2 regions of the Microbacterium pseudoresistens genome follow, and region 2 is predicted to be linked to the other one. Evidence: predicted binding sites of a transcription regulator. Region 2 holds the regulator's gene; the other holds the start of a gene.
What was found. Region 2 encodes HrcA, which represses chaperone genes, less so after heat shock. Its sites were predicted from a motif close to TTNGCACTCGNNNNNNNCGAGTGCNAA; they were not measured.
Positions count from the first base shown of each region.

Region 1: the regulator HrcA is predicted to act here: its motif matches at 3,931-3,957, upstream of groL (chaperonin GroEL).

Region 1 is NZ_JACCBH010000001.1:434,299-439,514, reverse strand. Features, by position in the region: gene BKA02_RS02160 (ABC transporter ATP-binding protein) at 1-94, opposite strand, end outside; gene BKA02_RS02155 (DsbA family protein) at 355-1,305, shown strand; tRNA gene BKA02_RS02150 (tRNA-Thr) at 1,375-1,450, shown strand; gene BKA02_RS02145 (hypothetical protein) at 1,530-1,727, shown strand; gene BKA02_RS02140 (nitroreductase family protein) at 1,799-2,413, opposite strand; gene msrB (peptide-methionine (R)-S-oxide reductase MsrB) at 2,410-2,835, opposite strand; gene BKA02_RS02130 (DUF3263 domain-containing protein) at 2,950-3,207, shown strand; gene BKA02_RS02125 (LytR C-terminal domain-containing protein) at 3,270-3,884, shown strand; gene groL (chaperonin GroEL) at 3,995-5,216, shown strand, end outside.
Region 2 is NZ_JACCBH010000001.1:2,442,802-2,448,017, reverse strand. Features, by position in the region: gene BKA02_RS12020 (PhoH family protein) at 1-718, opposite strand, end outside; gene BKA02_RS12015 (HIT domain-containing protein) at 771-1,118, opposite strand; gene BKA02_RS12010 (16S rRNA (uracil(1498)-N(3))-methyltransferase) at 1,169-1,897, opposite strand; gene dnaJ (molecular chaperone DnaJ) at 1,905-3,014, opposite strand; gene hrcA (heat-inducible transcriptional repressor HrcA) at 3,034-4,068, opposite strand; gene hemW (radical SAM family heme chaperone HemW) at 4,155-5,216, opposite strand, start outside.

The sequences.
Region 1 (5,216 bases), 2.0 Mb from region 2:
CGCCGTCTGCGACCTCGAGGTTGAGCTTGTCGACTGCGGGACGCGTACCGCCGGGGTAGAGCCGGGTCGCGTCGTCGAACGTGACGGATGCCATTGTTTTCTCCTTCACCGGCAGGTACGTGCCGGACGATCCGTTGTGATGGAAGCGGCGGAACGACCCGCCGTGGCCCGCCATCGGGCCAGCGCCAGTATGTCACGCGACGGGTGCGCGCGTCCATCCGCGCCTGCGACGTTCTGCGCGTGCGCAGGGCGATTCGTCTGGGGTTTTCTCAGCCTGCCTGGCTAGCATCGTCCTCGGTCCTGTGAACGCAGCGGCCGGGGAGATCCGTCCCCCGATCTGTCTCAAGAGGAACGATGTCGAGCGACGAAACGCCGAACGTACCCACCCCTCGCCATTCGCGCGAGGCGGTCAGGGAGAAGGCACAGCAGGTGCACGCCCAGCAGTCCCGCGCGCGGATCATGCGACGGACGATCATTGCGCTGGTCGCCGTCGTGGTGGTCGGTGCGGCGGGAGCGGGTGTGGCCTGGGCGGTCGGATCGGCCATGTCGAAGCCGACGGCGTCGCCCAGCAACATGGACGATGACGGCGTGGTCGTGCGCGAGGCTTCTTCGACCTCCGTGGCGCAGGGAGCGCCTGATGCGGAAGCGACTCCTTCGTCCGAGACGGATGGCGCCGAGGCGACCCCGACGCCTTCGCCCACGGTCGACGCGGACGCGGTCGACATCCACATCTACGTCGACTACCTCTCGCCCGGTGCCGGCGAGTTCGAGCGGGCGAACACACGTCAGCTCGTGAGCTGGATCGACCAGGGCGCGGCCACCGTGTCGTATCACCCCGTGTCGTTGCTGACCGCCAACTCGAACGGCACGAAGTACTCGCTGCGCGCGGCCGCCGCCGCGGCGTGCGTGGCTTCGTTCGCGCCCGACAAGTTCTATGCCTTCAACCACGAGCTGCTCGTGAACCAGCCCGAGCTCGACAGCGACGGCCGCACCGACATCGAACTGGCCGACCTCGCCCAGGCCGTCGGCGTGGACGACGTCGCCGGTGTGCGCGGCTGCATCGAGAAGAAGAGCTTCACCAGTTGGGCGAAGGATGCCACGAGCCGTGCGCTGGAGGGCCCGCTGCCGGGTTCGGACGACCTCGTGCTCAACGGTGCGCCGATGATCGTCGTGAACGGTCAGGCCTACGCGGGTGCGCTGGACGATCCGGCAGAGTTCTCGCAGTTCGTGCTGTCGATCGCCAGCGACGCCTACTACTCCACGCCCAAGCCCACGCAGACGCCGACGGAGACCCCCGCGGCCTGATCCGGGCGGCGAAGAACGCCTGCCGGCGCCGGTAGGCTGGATCGACGCCGGTCGTTCGCGATGCGGTGCGCCGACTTAGCTCAGCTGGTAGAGCACCTGTCTTGTAAACAGGCGGTCGCGGGTTCGAGTCCCGCAGTCGGCTCCACGTGGCCAGCGGGTCCCTTGCGCTCGGTGGATGCTCGGCCTAGCCTGGCTATCCACCTCAAGAGAAAGGGGGGCTCAACATGGGTTTCTTGGACGATGCGAAAGAGACGATCGGCGAGGCCGCGAAGCAGGCCGGTCGTGCTGTCGAGGACGGTGTCGACAAGCTGAAGGACAAGGCCGACGAGCTCAAGGCCGACGCTGACGTGAAGAAGGCGGAAGCCGAGCGCGACGCCGTCAAGGCGCGCAACGACGTCAAGGACGAACTGCGCGACAACTGAGCTCGCTGACGAAGAGGAGCCCCCTCTCGGCCCGATGGCCGGGAGGGGGCTCCTCTGGGAGAACCCACTTGTCAGGATGACCCCTTGTCCTTCTTGCGCTTCTTGTCCTTCTTCGTCTTCTCCAACGTCGAGGCCGCCACTACGGTCGGCCCGTCCGCCGGCATCGGTGTGAGAAGGGCGTCGGCGTCAACGGGCGAGCGACGCCCCGAAGCGCGCTCGGGCCTGCCCCCGACATACAGCCAGCCCAGCAACTGCTCGTCGGGCGCGAGCCCGTGCGCGGCGGCGACGGCAGGATGCCTCGTGTAGCCGCCGGTGCGCCAGATCACGCCCCAGCCCGCCTCATCGAGCAGCAGGCTCAGCACGTGCGCGACACCCGCGGCCACAGCCTCCTGCTCCCAATGCGGCACCTTCTCGCTGCGGCGGAAGCTCGCCACGACGGCGATGAGCAGCGGCGCTCGCAGGGGCTTGGTCGACGGCTCGTCGGCATCCTGCGCCACCGCGATGGCGGCGCCGAGCCGGTGGCGGGCATCGCCGCGCAGCTCGATGAGCCGCCACGGCTGCAACGAGGAGTGGTCGGCCACGCGGCCGGCCGCGGCGATCAGCGTCAGCAACTCGTCGCGGTCGGGTGCCTCATCGGTCACCTTCGACCACGACCTGCGCGCGAGAACCGCCTCGAGTGCGCTCACTCCTCGCTCTCCGCCGCCTCGCCGCTCGTGGGTCGGAAGCTCAGCGCGACCGAGTTCATGCAGTACCGGTCACCGGTGGGCGTGCCGAAACCGTCGGGGAAGACGTGCCCGAGGTGCGATCCGCAGGCGGCGCAGCGGACTTCGGTGCGCACCATGCCCAGACTGGAGTCCTCGATGAGTTCGACGGCCTCCGGGCGGATCGACTCGTAGAAGCTCGGCCACCCGCACCCGGAGTCGAACTTCGTGCCGCTGCGGAACAGCTCCGCCCCGCACGCGCCGCACGTGTACAGGCCGGCGCGCCCCTCGTCGAGCAGCTCACCGGTCCACGGGCGCTCGGTGGCGGCGGTGCGCAGCACCGCATACTGCTGCGGGTCCAGCTCTTCGCGCCACTGCTCTTCGGTCTTGCTCACGCGGTAGTCCATGGTGCACATCCTCTCGCCTCCATTCTCCCTCCCTCCACGCCAGGTGAGGCCGGTTCCGCGGATCGCGGAGGTGGATGCGCGGCCTCCGCGATCCGCCGACGTAGCCTGAACACGATGACCCAGCAGCTCTCCGACCGAGACCGCGCGATCCTCGACTTCGAGGCGCGCAGGCCGCAGCACGGCGGCGCCAAGGAGGAGGCGATCCGCAACGAGCTCGCCCTCACCCCCGCGCGCTACTACCTGCTGCTGGACCGGATCATCGACGACGGCGCCGCACTGGCTCACGACCCCCTCCTCGTGCAGCGCCTTCGCCGTCGGCGCGACGACGCCGAGCGACGCAGGGCGGCGCGGCTGGCGGGCGCGACCGGCTGACGGGATCGCGCGCCGTCCGACCCGCTCAGGATCGCCCGACAGCGTGCCGCTAACATCGAGGGGTGTCAAAACCCGTACGCGATCGCTTCGACGATGTCCCCCGCGCGCAGGGTCGTGTCGGCGCGCACCGTGCCGAGAACCCGGGCATGAACGGATGGATCGTGCTGCTGTGGTCGTTCGTGGCCGCGCTGGTGCTCATCGTCGGCGGCATCTTCGGGGCGATGGTCGCGATGGGAAAGATCACGCTGGGCCCTGATGCCGTGGCCACCGCGCCCGCCCCGTCGCCCACCGAGACCGGGACGATCGACACCTCGTACGCGGTGCTCGTGCTCAACGCGACCGCCGGCGACGGCCTGGCGGCGGGCATGCGCGACACCGTCGTGAACGCAGGATGGCCCGCGGAGTCCGTGCTCCCCGGCAACGCCGATGTCACCGACTTCCCGGAGACGATCGTCTACTACCAGAGCGACGAGGACCGGGCGGCCGCGCTGGGCCTGGCAGAGGTGATCGGCGGGGCGAAGATCGCCCAGAGCGACGTCTATGCGAACGACGTGAGCGACGGGCAGAAGCAGCTCACCATCGTGATCGGCATGGATCGGGCTCCGGTCCCCGAGGCGCCCGCCGACGGCGGCACGGACGGGTCGACGGACGACTCCGGCGACGGCTCCGCGCAGTAGCGATTCCGGCGGCTTGCACTCGCAGGGGTCGAGTGCCAGAATGGCATTAGCACTCACTGTTGACGAGTGCTAACACTCAACGCCTACGTCCAGGAGGGACGACAGTACTCATGGCAAAGATCATCGCTTTCGATGAGGAGGCCCGTCGCGGTCTCGAGCGCGGCCTGAACATCCTGGCCGACGCTGTCAAGGTGACGCTGGGCCCGCGTGGCCGCAACGTCGTGCTCGAGAAGAAGTGGGGCGCCCCCACGATCACGAACGACGGCGTCTCCATCGCCAAGGAGATCGAGCTCGACGACCCGTACGAGAAGATCGGTGCGGAGCTCGTCAAGGAGGTCGCCAAGAAGACCGACGACGTCGCCGGTGACGGAACCACCACGGCCACCGTCCTCGCCCAGGCGCTCGTCCGCGAGGGCCTGCGCAACGTCGCCGCCGGCGCCGACCCGATCTCGCTCAAGCGCGGTATCGAGAAGGCCGTCGCCGCCATCACCGCCGAGCTCGGGGAGAGCGCGAAGGAGATCGACTCCAAGGAGCAGATCGCCGCGACCGCCTCGATCTCGGCCGCCGACCCGGAGATCGGCGAGCTCATCGCCGAGGCCATCGACAAGGTCGGCAAGGAGGGCGTCGTCACCGTCGAGGAGGCTCAGCAGTTCGGCACCGAGCTCGAGCTCACCGAGGGCATGCGCTTCGACAAGGGCTACCTGAACCCCTACTTCGTGACGGACCCCGACCGCCAGGAGGCCGTCTTCGAGGAGCCCTACATCCTCATCGCGAACCAGAAGATCTCGAACATCAAGGATCTCCTGCCCGTCGTCGACAAGGTGATCCAGGACGGCAAGGAGCTCGTCATCATCGCGGAGGACGTCGAGGGCGAAGCGCTCGCGACTCTCGTGCTGAACAAGATCCGCGGCATCTTCAAGTCCGTCGCCGTCAAGGCCCCCGGCTTCGGCGACCGCCGCAAGGCGCAGCTGGGCGACATCGCCATCCTCACCGGCGGCGAGGTCATCACAGAGGAGGTCGGGCTCAAGCTCGAGAACACCACCCTCGACCTGCTGGGCCGTGCGCGTAAGGTCATCGTCACCAAGGACGAGACCACGATCGTCGAGGGCACCGGCGACGCCGAGCAGATCGCCGGCCGCGTCACGCAGATCCGTCGCGAGATCGAGAACACCGACAGCGACTACGACCGCGAGAAGCTCCAGGAGCGCCTCGCCAAGCTCGCCGGCGGCGTCGCCGTCATCAAGGCGGGTGCGGCGACCGAGGTCGAGCTCAAGGAGCGCAAGCACCGCATCGAAGACGCCGTCCGCAACGCGAAGGCCGCGGTCGAAGAGG
Region 2 (5,216 bases):
TGCCGAAGCCGAGCCGGGTGAGGAACATCTTCATCTGCTCGGGCGTGGTGTTCTGCGCCTCATCGAGCACGACGAACGAGTCGTTGAGCGTACGCCCGCGCATGTACGCCAGGGGCGCGACCTCGATGGTTCCCGACGCCATCAGCCGGGGCACGATCTCGGGGTCCATCATCTCGTTGAGCGCGTCGTACAGCGGACGAAGGTACGGATCGATCTTGTCGGTGAGGGTTCCGGGAAGAAAACCCAGGCGCTCCCCCGCCTCCACGGCGGGCCTGGTGAGGATGATCCGCTCGACCTCTTTGCGCTGGAGGGCCTGCACGGCCTTGGCCATCGCGAGGTAGGTCTTGCCGGTGCCGGCGGGTCCGATGCCGAAGACGATCGTGTTCTCCTCGATCGCGTCGACGTACGCCTTCTGCCCGAGGGTCTTGGGGCGGATGACCCGGCCACGGGTGGAGAGGATCGCCTCGCCCAGCACCTCGCTGGGCCGCGGGCCGTCGTGATCGAGGATGCGCGCCGACTGCACGACGTCCGCGGGGCCGAGAGCGTGCCCGGCGCGGGTCATCGCGACGAGCTCGTCGACGAGGGCGGCCGCGGCGCGCACATCGCCGGCAGCCCCGGTGAGGGTGATCTCGTTGCCTCGTACGAGCACATCCACGCTTGGATGCTGCTTCTCGAGCATGCGCAGCAGCCGGTCCTGCGGACCCAGCAACTGGACCATCGCGACGCCGTCGACCTCGATGCGAGCCGTCGTGGCCTCGGGGGCGGATTCGTCAGAAGCCAACGAGCTTGTTCTCCTCGATGTTGCCGAGCACATGGGCGTGCACGTGGAAGACGGACTGCGCGGCGCTCGCGCCGTTGTTGAAGATGAGCCGGTACTCCCCGTTCGCGTGCTCGTCGGCGAGGGTCTTGGCCGCCGCGACGACCTCTGCCAGCAGGCCCGGATCACCCGCCGCGAGTTCGGTGACGTCGCGGTACCGCTCGGTCTTGGGGATGACGAGCGCGTGCAGCGGCGCCTGCGGATCGATGTCGCGGATCGCGAAGACGCGGTCGGTCTCGAGCAGGATCTCACCCGGGATCTCGCCCTGGAGGATGCGCGTGAAGATCGAGGGTTCGGCCATGCGCCCAGTCTATCCGCGCATCTTCCCCGCAGGCAGCGCGCCGACAGCGCTCACCAACGGCGTAGCGCGGCGGAGAGGACCGCGATGGCTGCGGGGCCGGCCGTGGAGGTGCGCAGCACCGTGTCGCCCAGTCGAACGCGCTCCGCTCCGGCCTGAGAGAGCCGATCCAGCTCGTCCGGCGTGATGCCGCCCTCCGGGCCGACGACGAGCACGATGTCGCGCTCATCCGCGTCGATGGCGCTGAGTCGGGTCTCGGCGGTCGGATCGAGGATGAGCATCCTCGCCTCGGCCGCACGTCGGGCCAGCTGGCCGGTCGTCTCCGCCTCGGCGACCTCGGGCACCCAGGCCCGGTGCGCCTGCTTGGCGGCCTCGCGGACGATGCTCGCCCAGCGTTCGCGGCCCTTGGCCGCCTTCTTGCCCTCCCAGCGCACGACGCTGCGTGCGGCCTGCCACGGCACGACAGCGTCGACGCCCAGCTCGCACGCCGCCTGCACCGCGAGCTCGTCGCGATCCCCCTTGGCCAGCGCCTGGGCGAGCAGGATGCGCGGCGCAGGCTCCGAGACCTCGCGACGCTCATCGACGCGCACCTCGACCAGATCGGGGGCCACGGATTCGGCGGCGCCCTCCAGCCAGATGCCGCGACCGTCTCCGAGCGTGATCCGCTCGCCCGTGCGCAGGCGCCGCACGACGGCGGCATGCCTGGCCTCGGCACCGGTGAGCGCGACGAGCCCGCCGACCTCGGCGGTCGCCGCATCCGGGGTGAGGAAGTGCAGGGCCATGGCCGGATCAGCCGTTCCGGAACTTGTCGCGCAGCTTCGAGAACATGCCCTGGTGGAACTCCGACAGCTTCGGCGACGGCGCCTTCAGCCGCTTGGCGAGATCCTCGACGAGCGCGCGGTCCTTGCCGTCCAGACGCGTGGGCGTGAGCACCTGCACTCCCACGCGCAGGTCGCCCCGCTGCGATCCGCGCAGCGGAGTGATGCCGCGGCCTCTGATCGTGAGCACGTCGCCGGCCTGTACGCCGGGGCGCACCTCGAGGTCGACCGGCCCGTCGAGGCCGTCGATCGTGGTCGTCGTGCCGAGGATGGCGTCGGTCATGGCCACTTCCAACGTGGCGAGCAGGTCGTCGCCCTCGCGACTGAACGTGGCGTGCGGGGCGACGGTGACCTCGATGTACAGGTCGCCGTTCGGGCCCCCCGCGCGCCCCACCTCGCCGGAGCCGGGCAGCTGCAGACGCAGCCCGGTCTCCACGCCGGCCGGGATGTCGAGCCCCACGGTTCGGCGCGAGCGCACTCGGCCCTGCCCGTTGCACGTGGCGCACGGATACGGGATGGTCGTGCCGTACCCCTCGCACGATCCGCACGGCGCCGAGGTGACGACGTTGCCGAGCAGGCTGCGCACCTGCTGACGCACGTGACCGGTGCCCTGACAGATGTCGCAGGTGACCGGGGCCGTGCCCTCCTGACAGCACGAGCCCTGGCACGTCTCGCACAGCACCGCCGTGTCGACCTCGATCTCGCGGTGCACGCCGAACACGACCTCGCCGAGGTCGAGGGTCACGCGCACGAGCGCATCCTGACCCCGCTCCCGGCGTGAACGCGGACGAGCCGCCCGGCCGCCTCCGCCCGCGCCGAAGAATGTCTCGAAGATGTCGCCGAACCCGCCGAATCCGCCGAATCCGCCGGCGCCCTCGTCGCCGCCCATGTCGTAGCGACGGCGCGAGTCGGCGTCACTGAGCACGTCGTACGCGTGGGTCACGAGCTTGAACTGCTCGGCCGCGTCTTCACTGGGATTCACATCCGGATGAAGCTGGCGCGCCAGGCGCCGATAGGCCTTCTTGATCTCGTCCTCGCTGGCGTCTCGCGACACCCCGAGCACCTCGTAGTGATCAGCCACTTTCACCTTCCCGGCCCGCTCAGCGAGCCGATTCGTCGTCGTCGAGCAACTGCGACAGATAGCGGGCCACGGCCCGCGCGGCAGCGAGGTTGCTCGGGTAGTCCATGCGGGTCGGCCCCATCACGCCCAGGCGCGCCGTACCCCCGGAGGCCACGTAGTCACTGGCCACGATCGATGCCTCGGTCAATCCGAAGGGTTCGTTCTCGGCGCCGATGCTGGTCGCCAAGCCCTGCGCATCCGCCTGCATCTGCGTCATGAGCCTCAACAGCGTGACCTGCTCCTCGATGGCCTCCAGCAACGGGTGGATGCTGCCGCGAAAGTCCTGCTCGCGTCGCGCGAGCGTGGCCGCCCCCGCCATCACGAGCTTGTCCTGACGGAACTCCTCCAGTTCCTCGGCGATGGCCCGCGATATCGCCCCTTGCACTCCCGACATGGCCGATCCTTCGGGCGCATCGACGAACGCGCCGATGCCCTCGAGTCCGTGCCGCACGGATCGTCCGGTCAGTTGTACCGACAGACGTGCGCGCAGGGTCGAGAGGTCGAGCTCATCGATGTCTGACGGCAGGCCGACGATGCGCTGCGACACGCCTCCGCCGTCGGTCACCAGTACGATGAGGAGCCGGTTGGGCGCGAGCATCACGAGTTCGACGTGCGTCACGCTCGCGCGCGAGAACGAGGGGTACTGCGCGAGCGCGACCTGACCGGTGAGACGGGTGAGCACGCGGACTGTGCGGGCCATGACGTCGTCGAGGTCTGTCGGTTCCGACAACAGGGTCGTGATCGCGCTGCGCTGCGCCGTGGAGAGCGGGCGGAGTCGCGCGAGGTGATCCACGAAGACGCGGTAGCCCTTGTCGGTGGGCACGCGGCCGGAGGACGTATGCGGTGCGGCGATCAGCTCTTCGTCTTCGAGCTGGGCCATGTCGTTGCGGATCGTCGCGGCCGACACACCGAAGGCATGACGATCGACGATCGACTTGCTGCCGACCGGCTCGTTCGTGGAGACGTAGTCCTCCACGATCGCTCGGAGCACCTGAAGGCCCCGTTCGCTGACCATCTCGCCTCCTCATTGGCACTCGTCCTGCGGGAGTGCCAATTCTAGCGCGTGCTTCCTGAGCGCCGCGCGGCCTGGCCGGCGCGCTCTCAGTCGGTCAGCGCGCGCACGACCGCGTCGGCGAGCAGTCGCCCGCGCAGCGTCAGCACGAGCGCACCCGACACCGCGGCCGCCCCGTCGACGAGACCGTCGGCGATGAGCCCCGCCACTCGCGGGCGCACGGAGGGGCGCAGCAGGTCGACGGGAAGCCCCTCGGCCATGCGTGAGCGCAGCAGGATGCGTTCCAGATCACGCGCATCCGCATCCGGGCGCTCTCGCGCTGCGGCCGGTGAGAGACGCCGGTCAAGCCGCTGGGCGTAGGCGGCGGGATGCTTCACGTTCCACCAGCGCAGCCCCGCGATGTGGCTGTGCGCACCGGGGCCGAAGCCCCACCAGTCCGCGCCGCGCCAGTACGCGCGGTTGTGCGCCGAGCGCTGCTCGGGAGTGCGGGCCCAGTTGCTCACCTCGTACCAGGAGAACCCGGCAGCGGCGAGCCGCGCATCGGCGAGCTCGTACATGTCGGCCTGCAGGTCGTCGTCGGGTGCGGGCACCTCGCCGCGGCGGATCTGACGGGCGAGCTTGGTGCCGTCCTCGATGATGAGCGCATAGGCCGAGATGTGGTCGGGGTCCAGCTCGAGCGCGGCACCGAGCGAGCGCTCCCAGTCCGCCAGCGACTCGCCGGGGGCGCCGTAGATGAGATCGAGGCTGACGTCGAGCCCCGCCTCGCGCGCCGCCGCGACGGCCGTGCGCACGTTCTCCGGACGGTGCGTCCGGTCCAGCGCTGCCAGCACATGCGGCACGGCCGACTGCATGCCGATCGACATGCGGGTCACCCCGGATGCGGCGAGCTCGGTGACGACGGCCGGTGTCACGGTGTCGGGGTTCGCCTCGACCGTGACCTCCGCTCCGGGGCGGATGCCGAACGCGTCGACGACGCCGTGCAGCATCCGGCCGAGGTCTCCCGCCGGCAGCAGCGTGGGCGTTCCTCCGCCGAAGAACACCGTGTCGAGCGGTCGGAGCGCATCCGCCTCGGCCAGCACCGTGCGGCTCAGCGCCACCTCCTCGAGCAGCGTGTCGGCATACGCATCCTGCCGCGCCCCCCGCAACTCGGT